Linked DNA regions of Streptomyces venezuelae. The protein of the gene in region 1 interacts with the protein of each later gene in a pairwise test. Links are inferred from orthologs where the notes say so. Each region holds a gene or a part of one and is shown in the gene's direction. Other genes may lie near its edges.

Evidence for each region. The genes of interacting proteins can lie anywhere in the genome.
Region 2: the proteins of rplL (region 1) and dnaE interact in binary tests that used the Escherichia coli proteins (3 or more experiments, as listed by UniProt). The link is inferred for Streptomyces venezuelae from one-to-one orthologs.

What each region holds. Positions count from the first base shown.
Region 1 is NZ_CP029192.1:3,755,918-3,759,572, reverse strand. Bases 775-3,655 are described here. They hold rplL (50S ribosomal protein L7/L12), read left to right. Parts: upstream 775-1,963; coding sequence 1,964-2,347; downstream 2,348-3,655. Other genes in these bases: rpoB (DNA-directed RNA polymerase subunit beta), read left to right, coding at 2,922-3,655; rplJ (50S ribosomal protein L10), read left to right, coding at 1,323-1,853; DEJ48_RS15945 (hypothetical protein), read left to right, coding at 775-1,061. In the rest of the region: more of DEJ48_RS15945, read left to right, coding at 75-774. UniProt on the Escherichia coli protein: The binding site for several of the GTPase factors involved in protein synthesis (IF-2, EF-Tu, EF-G and RF3). Is thus essential for accurate translation.
Region 2 is NZ_CP029192.1:6,599,511-6,604,423, forward strand. Bases 362-4,500 are described here. They hold dnaE (DNA polymerase III subunit alpha), read left to right. Parts: upstream 362-757; coding sequence 758-4,300; downstream 4,301-4,500. Other genes in these bases: DEJ48_RS28990 (DUF2252 domain-containing protein), read right to left, coding at 362-556; DEJ48_RS29000 (hypothetical protein), read left to right, coding at 4,399-4,500. Outside these bases: more of DEJ48_RS28990, read right to left, coding at 1-361; more of DEJ48_RS29000, read left to right, coding at 4,501-4,644; DEJ48_RS29005 (hypothetical protein), read right to left, coding at 4,733-4,912. UniProt on the Escherichia coli protein: DNA polymerase III is a complex, multichain enzyme responsible for most of the replicative synthesis in bacteria. This DNA polymerase also exhibits 3' to 5' exonuclease activity. The alpha chain is the DNA polymerase catalytic subunit.

The sequences.
Region 1 (3,655 bases):
CACCCCGCCCCTCGGGTACTCTCGGTGAACAAAGTTGTGTCGATCATGTGTTCTTTGTGCCAAGGGGTGGGGTCATGACTGCAGGTGTCGTCAAGGGACGCAGAGGGCGTCAGCGGGTGGCGGGGGCCGTGCTCAGCACCGCGCTGCTCTGTGTCGGCGCGGTGGCGTGCGGGGGCTCGGACGACAAGTCCGACAAGGCGGGCGCGGGGGAGATCCAGTCGCGCTCGCAGGTCACCGACGTCATCACGGCCGCGTACAAGAAGACCTCGGCCGCCAAGTCGGCCAAGGTCAAGATGACCATGTCCACGCCGCCCGGCGAGCTGGGCAAGGCGATGGGCGGCTCCGGTGAGATGAAGATGACCGGCGTCATGGGCTGGGACCCGACCGTCATGGACGTGACGGTGTCGGGCTCCGCGCTCACGGAGGGTGACCCGGAGGCTCCGGAGAAGATCCGGATGCTCTGGAGCGACAACGTCATGTACATGGACATGGGTGCCAAGGCGGCCAAGGACATGGAAGGCAAGCGCTGGGTCAAGATGGACCTCAACGCCATCGCGAAGCAGGCCGGTGACGACAAGCTCGCCAAGCAGATGACCGGCGGCCTGGACAGCATGAACCAGGACCCCGCGCAGCAGCTCGCGATGCTCCTGGACTCGCCGAACCTCAAGCACCTGGGCTCCGCGCAGGTCGACGGCGAGCAGACCCAGCGGTACAAGGGCCGGCTCACCGTCAAGGAGATGGCGGAGTCCAACAAGGGCCTGAAGGACGTGCTCAGCGAGAGCGAGCGCGAGCAGCTGTTCAAGAACATCGAGAAGTCGGGCATCAAGGGCTACGACACCGAGGTCTGGGTCAACGAGGACGACTACCCGGTCCGCATGGACATCGACATGAAGACGCCCCAGGGCACGGTGAAGACGTCGCAGACCTTCTCCGACTACGGCGCGGCGACCAAGGTGACGCCGCCGTCGGCCGGGGACACCCTGGACATGATGAAGATGTTCGAGGAGCTCGGGAAGCTCGGCAAGGACGGCTCGGATGCCGGTTCGGACAGCGCCTTCTGACCGGATTTGCTTGCCGCGGACCCGTTCGCGTACTCTTCCACAGAAGCCAAAGACCGCTGGTCGTTGCCGTGTCCTCGCAAGAGGGTGCGGTGGCCGAAGGATCCGCTGAAACGGCGGACGACCCGCGCAGGTGACTGTGGATGTGCTCCTGGATCGCATGCGATTCGGTTGAGCTCACGCCCCGTGCGCCTGCGCCGGGGCGTTTCGTTTTGTCGGCCCCTTCTGAGCGGTCCTCATCACCCGGAAGGAGGCCGACGCTCTATGCCGACGCCCGACAAGGCTGCCGCGGTAGCCGAGCTCACGGACAAGTTCCGCAGCTCGAACGCCGCCGTGCTGACCGAGTACCGGGGTCTCACCGTGGCCCAGCTCAAGCAGCTGCGCCGTTCCCTCGGTGAGAACTCCGAGTACGCCGTGGTGAAGAACACGCTGACCAAGATTGCGGCCAACGAGGCCGGGATCAACACGCTGGACGACCTCTTCACGGGTCCGACGGCGGTTGCCTTCGTCACCGGTGACCCGGTGGAGTCGGCGAAGGGTCTTCGTGACTTCGCCAAGGACAACCCGAACCTCGTCATCAAGGGCGGTGTCCTTGACGGCAAGGCGCTGTCCGCCGATGAGTTCAAGAAGCTCGCGGACCTCGAGTCCCGCGAGGTTCTGCTCGCCAAGCTGGCGGGCGCCATGAAGGGCAAGCAGTCGCAGGCTGCCGCGCTCTTCCAGGCGCTTCCCTCGAAGTTCGTCCGCACCGCGGAGGCGCTTCGTGCCAAGAAGGCCGAGCAGGGCGGTGCCGAGTAATTCGGCTCGCACATTGACCGCCGCCTGAGGCGACGGTCACCGCGGGCCCAACGTACGCCCGCCTTCATATACACCCGGCACCAGCCGAATTAGTGGAAGGATCGCCCATCATGGCGAAGCTCAGCCAGGAAGACCTGCTTGCCCAGTTCGAGGAGCTCACGCTCATCGAGCTCGCCGAGTTCGTGAAGGCCTTCGAGGAGAAGTTCGACGTCACCGCCGCCGCTCCGGTCGCCGTTGCCGCCGGTGGCGCCGCTGCCGCCCCGGCCGAGGCCGAGGCCGAGCAGGACGAGTTCGACGTCATCCTCACGGGCGCCGGCGAGAAGAAGATCCAGGTCATCAAGGTCGTGCGTGAGCTGACCTCGCTGGGTCTCAAGGAGGCCAAGGACCTCGTCGACGGCACCCCGAAGCCGGTCCTCGAGAAGGTCGCCAAGGACGCCGCGGAGAAGGCCGCCGAGGCCCTCAAGGGCGCCGGCGCCTCCGTCGAGGTCAAGTGACCTCACGAGTCGTCTGACTCTCTTTCCCGTTCGTACGGCTGAGGCTGTAACGCACGGGTCGCCAAAGGCGATCACCCATGTGGGTGGTCGCCTTTCGGCGTTCACGGGCGTCCTGCGAAGGGTGCCTTGCGATGTCGGTCCCGGCGAGTATGGTGATCTTCGTTGTGCCCTCGGGGCGGCCCGTGACGGTGACGATCTCTGAGTGATGTCGGGGCAGGGGGGCCTTGACGAACCGCACGCAGCGCGCAATTCTCAGGACGCGTCGTCACAACGATCCGGATCCGAGGCATGGATCGGCGGCGAAGAGGGCAGTATCGATGTGCATCGAGGGCGTGGCTTGCAGCAGGGGTTGAGAACAACGAGGGTCTTCAAAAACCCGCACTGGACATCAGTGGGCCGAGTGGCTACACTGACCCTTTGCGCTGCCTGTTAGCTGCCTCCTGCCCGTCACCAGGGGCATGCCCATGCTTGAGCACTGTGGACCTGACTCTCCCTGACCTGGGATGTCTGTCTCTGTGTCCAGCCTGGGACCGGTACGCGCGTAGTGAGTCCGAGCCCTCGGAAGGACCCCCTCTTGGCCGCCTCGCGCACTGCCTCGACCGCGAATACGAACAACGGCGCCAGCACCGCCCCGCTGCGCATCTCCTTTGCAAAGATCAAGGAGCCCCTCGAGGTTCCCAACCTGCTCGCGCTGCAGACCGAGAGCTTTGACTGGCTGCTCGGGAACACCGCGTGGCAGAGTCGGGTCGAGGCGGCTCTTGAGTCCGGTCAGGACGTCCCCACCAAGTCCGGTCTGGAGGAGATCTTCGAGGAGATCTCCCCGATCGAGGACTTCTCCGGGTCGATGTCGCTGACCTTCCGCGACCACCGTTTTGAGCCTCCGAAGAACTCCATCGACGAGTGCAAGGAGCGCGACTTCACGTTCGCCGCCCCGCTCTTCGTCACCGCCGAGTTCACCAACAACGAGACCGGCGAGATCAAGTCGCAGACGGTCTTCATGGGCGACTTCCCGCTCATGACGAACAAGGGCACCTTCGTCATCAACGGCACCGAGCGTGTCGTGGTGTCGCAGCTGGTCCGTTCGCCCGGTGTGTACTTCGATTCCTCGATCGACAAGACGTCCGACAAGGACATCTTCTCCGCCAAGATCATCCCGTCCCGGGGTGCCTGGCTGGAGATGGAGATCGACAAGCGCGACATGGTCGGTGTCCGCATCGACCGCAAGCGCAAGCAGTCGGTCACCGTTCTGCTCAAGGCTCTCGGTTGGACGACCGAGCAGATCCTCGAGGAGTTCGGCGAGTACGAGTC
Region 2 (4,913 bases), 2.8 Mb from region 1 along the record:
AGCGGGCGTCGCGCAGCGCGTCCAGGAGGGGGCCCTGGGCGGTGTCCAGCGTGAAGGGCGGCACCTCGTCGCTCTTGGCGCCGGTCGCCAGGTCGTGGATCCGCTCGCGGTACGCCGCCGCGTACGTCCGCACGAGGTCGGTGATCTGGTCGTCGCCCAGCGCCTTCGTGTACCCGATCAGGGCCACGGAGGCGGCGAAGCGCTTCAGGTCCCAGGTGAAGGGGCCCACGTACGCCTCGTCGAAGTCGTTCACGTTGAAGATCAGGCGGCCCTGCGCGTCCATGTACGTACCGAAGTTCTCGGCGTGCAGGTCGCCGTGGATCCACACCCGGCCCGTGCGGTCGTCGAGGTAGGGCCCGCCGTGCTGCTCGCGCTCCAGGTCGCCGTAGAACAGACAGGCCGTCCCCCGGTAGAACGCGAAGGCGGAGGAGGCCATCTTCCGGAACTTCACCCGGAACGCGGCGGGGTCCGCGGCGAGCAGCTCGCCGAACGCGGTGTCGAAGACGGCGAGGATCTCCTCGCCGCGCTGCTCAGCCGTGGGCTGCGGGACCGACATCGCTGGGTGCCTCCTGGTACAGGGGTGGTACGTGACATGGGGGCGGATGTTCCGCCCTTCGGGGACCGGCTTGTGTCCCTTCCAACGCTCGACCGTACCCCCGAGTGCCCGTCGGCTGTCAGCGCTCCGGATTAGACTTCCACGCTGTCCCCCCAGACTGTCCGCAGCCTGACGCCCGCCGTTCTCCGGAGGCCTTCCACCGTGACCAAGCCGCCCTTCACGCACCTGCACGTGCACACCCAGTACTCGCTGCTTGACGGTGCCGCGCGGCTCAAGGACATGTTCAACGCGGCCAATGAGATGGGCATGACGCATATCGCCATGTCCGACCACGGCAACCTGCACGGTGCGTACGACTTCTTCCACTCGGCGCAGAAGGCGGGCGTGACGCCGATCATCGGCATCGAGGCGTACGTGGCGCCGGAGTCGCGCCGCAACAAGCGCAAGATCAAGTGGGGCCAGCCGCACCAGAAGCGCGACGACGTGTCCGGTTCGGGTGGTTACACCCACAAGACGATCTGGGCGGCGAACCACACGGGGCTGCACAACCTCTTCCGGCTCTCCTCGGACGCCTATGCGGAGGGCTGGCTGCAGAAGTGGCCCCGCATGGACAAGGAGACCATCTCCCAGTGGTCGGAGGGTCTCATCGCCTCCACCGGCTGCCCCTCGGGCGAGCTGCAGACGCGGCTGCGGCTCGGCCAGTTCGACGAGGCGGTGCAGGCGGCGTCGGACTACCAGGACATCTTCGGCAAGGACCGGTATTTCCTGGAGCTGATGGACCACGGCATCGACATCGAGCGCCGGGTCCGTGACGACCTCCTGCGGGTCGGCAAGAAGCTCGGCATCCCGCCCCTGGTGACGAACGACTCGCACTACACGTACGCGCACGAGTCCGTGGCGCACGACGCGCTGCTCTGCATCCAGACCGGCAAGAACCTCTCGGACCCGGACCGCTTCCGCTTCGACGGCACGGGCTACTACCTGAAGTCCACGGACGAGATGTACGCCATCGACTCCTCGGACGCGTGGCAGGAGGGCTGCCGCAACACGCTCCTGGTCGCCGAGCAGATCGACACCACGGGCATGTTCGAGAAGCGCGACCTGATGCCGAAGTTCGAGATCCCGGAGGGCTTCACCGAGGTCACCTGGTTCCAGGAGGAGGTCCGGGTCGGCATGGAGCGCCGCTACCCGGGCGGCGTCCCCGAGGACCGGCAGAAGCAGGCCGAGTACGAGATGGACATCATCATCCAGATGGGGTTCCCGGGGTACTTCCTGGTCGTCGCCGACTTCATCATGTGGGCCAAGAACAACGGCATCGCGGTCGGCCCGGGCCGAGGCTCCGCGGCCGGTTCGATCGTGGCGTACGCGATGGGCATCACCGACCTCGACCCGATCACGCACGGACTGATCTTCGAGCGGTTCCTCAACCCCGAGCGCGTCTCCATGCCCGATGTCGACATCGACTTCGACGAGCGCAGGCGCGTCGAAGTGATCAGGTACGTGACGGAGAAGTACGGCGCCGACAAGGTCGCCATGATCGGCACGTACGGCAAGATCAAGGCCAAGAACGCGATCAAGGACTCCGCGCGTGTGCTCGGCTATCCGTACGCGATGGGCGACCGCCTCACCAAGGCCATGCCCGCCGACGTCCTGGGCAAGGGCATCGACCTCTCCGGCATCACCGACCCCAAGCACCCGCGCTACAGCGAGGCGGGCGAGATCCGGGGGATGTACGAGAACGAGCCCGACGTGAAGAAGGTCATCGACACCGCCAAGGGCGTGGAGGGCCTGGTCCGGCAGATGGGTGTGCACGCGGCCGGCGTGATCATGTCCAGCGAGCCCATCGTCGACCACGCCCCGCTCTGGACGCGGCACACCGACGGCGTGACCATCACGCAGTGGGACTACCCCCAGTGCGAATCGCTCGGCCTGCTCAAGATGGACTTCCTGGGCCTGCGCAACCTCACCATCATGGACGACGCCGTCAAGATGGTGCGCAACGACAAGGGCATCGACCTGGAGATGCTCTCGCTGCCGCTCGACGACCCGAAGACCTTCGAACTGCTCTGCCGCGGTGACACGCTCGGCGTCTTCCAGTTCGACGGCGGCCCGATGCGCTCGCTGCTGCGCCAGATGCAGCCCGACAACTTCGAGGACATTTCCGCCGTCTCGGCCCTGTACCGGCCGGGCCCGATGGGCATGAACTCGCACACGAACTACGCCGAGCGCAAGAACGGCCGCCAGGAGATCACGCCGATCCACCCGGAGCTCGAAGAGCCCCTGAAGGAGACGCTCGGCCTCACCTACGGCCTCATCGTGTACCAGGAGCAGGTGCAGAAGGCCGCGCAGATCATCGCGGGCTACTCGCTCGGCGAAGCCGACATCCTGCGCCGCGTGATGGGCAAGAAGAAGCCCGAGGAGCTGGAGAAGAACTTCGTCCTCTTCCAGGCGGGCGCCCGGAAGAACGGCTACTCGGACGCGGCGATCCAGGCCCTGTGGGACGTCCTGGTGCCCTTCGCCGGATACGCGTTCAACAAGGCGCACTCCTCCGCGTACGGCCTGGTCACCTACTGGACCGCCTACCTGAAGGCGAACTACCCGGCCGAGTACATGGCCGCGCTGCTCACCTCGGTGAAGGACGACAAGGACAAGTCGGCCGTCTATCTGAACGAGTGCCGTCGCATGGGCATCAAGGTGCTCCCGCCGAACGTGAACGAGTCGGTGCACAACTTCGCCGCCCAGGGCGACGACGAGATCCTCTTCGGCCTGGAGGCCGTGCGCAACGTCGGCACGAACGTGGTCGAGTCGATCATCCGGTCCCGCAAGGCGAAGGGGAAGTTCACCTCCTTCCCGGACTACCTGGACAAGGTCGAGGCCGCCGCCTGCAACAAGCGCACCACGGAGTCGCTGATCAAGGCGGGCGCCTTCGACACGATGGGGCACACCCGCAAGGGCCTCACCGCGCAGTACGAACCGATGATCGACAACGTGGTCGCGGTCAAGCGCAAGGAGGCCGAGGGGCAGTTCGACCTCTTCGGAGGGATGGGCGACGAGTCCGGCGGCGACGAGCCGGGCTTCGGGCTCGACGTGGAGTTCTCCGAGGACGAGTGGGAGAAGACCTACCTGCTCGCCCAGGAGCGCGAGATGCTCGGTCTGTACGTCTCCGACCACCCGCTCTTCGGCCTGGAGCACGTGCTGTCCGACAAGGCGGACGCGGGCATCGGGCAGCTCACCGGCGGTGACTTCTCCGACGGGTCGGTCGTGACCATCGGCGGCATCATCTCGGGCCTGCAGCGCAAGATGACCAAGCAGGGCAACGCCTGGGCGATCGCCACGGTCGAGGATCTCGCCGGCTCCATCGAGTGCATGTTCTTCCCGGCCACGTACCAGCTGGTGTCGACGCAACTCGTCGAGGACGCCGTGGTGTTCGTCAAGGGACGCCTCGACAAGCGCGAGGACGTGCCGCGGCTCGTCGCGATGGAGATGCAGGTCCCCGACCTGTCGAACGCGGGCACCAACGCGCCCGTGATCATCACCATTCCGACGGTGAAGGTGAGCCCGCCGATGATCACCCGCCTCGGGGAGGTCCTCAGCCACCACCGCGGCAACAGCGAGGTGCGGATCAAGCTCCAGGGGGCGCAGAAGACCACCGTGCTGCGGCTCGACCGGCACCGCGTGAAGCCGGACCCGGCGCTCTTCGGTGACCTCAAGGTGCTGCTCGGCCCGTCCTGCCTGGCGGGATGAGGCCGGGCTGATCCGCCCTTTACTTATCCATATCGGACACGCGAGAGAGTAAGATGCATAGTGCATCTAATTCTTCTCGCGTGTGAGGGTGGAGTGCCGTGAATGGTGCCGCTGTCGACAAGGCCGTATTTCTGATGCGTGAGACGCACCAGTCCCCGGAGGCGACCCGCCGGGCGCTGCGGGACTACTTCCCGCGGATGGAGTTCACCGACCGGGTGCGGCACGTGCGCGCCGCGTACGCCGTCATCCAGGGTGGCCGCACGGTCGTGCGGCCGGGCCTCTCCGAGCTGGAGAAGCCGAGTTCGTTCATGGTCGCGCACGAGCGGCACGGCTTCACGGACTGACGCGCGTGCCGGGAACCGGCGCAAGCGATGAGGGGCGCACCCGAACCGGGTGCGCCCCTCGCGCGTGCCATGTGTGCCTGGGTGTGCGTCAGTTGTGACCGAAGCGTCGCTGGTGCTTACGGGCAACATCAGCAGGGCTGCCCTGGGCCTGCGACTGCAGCGGGGACTGGGCCTCCGTGGCGGTCGACTTGGCCTGCTCCTGCGCCTGCTCGGCCTGCGAGGCGCGGTTCTGCTCGCTGCCCTGCTTGCGGTTCTTGTTCTTGGCCATG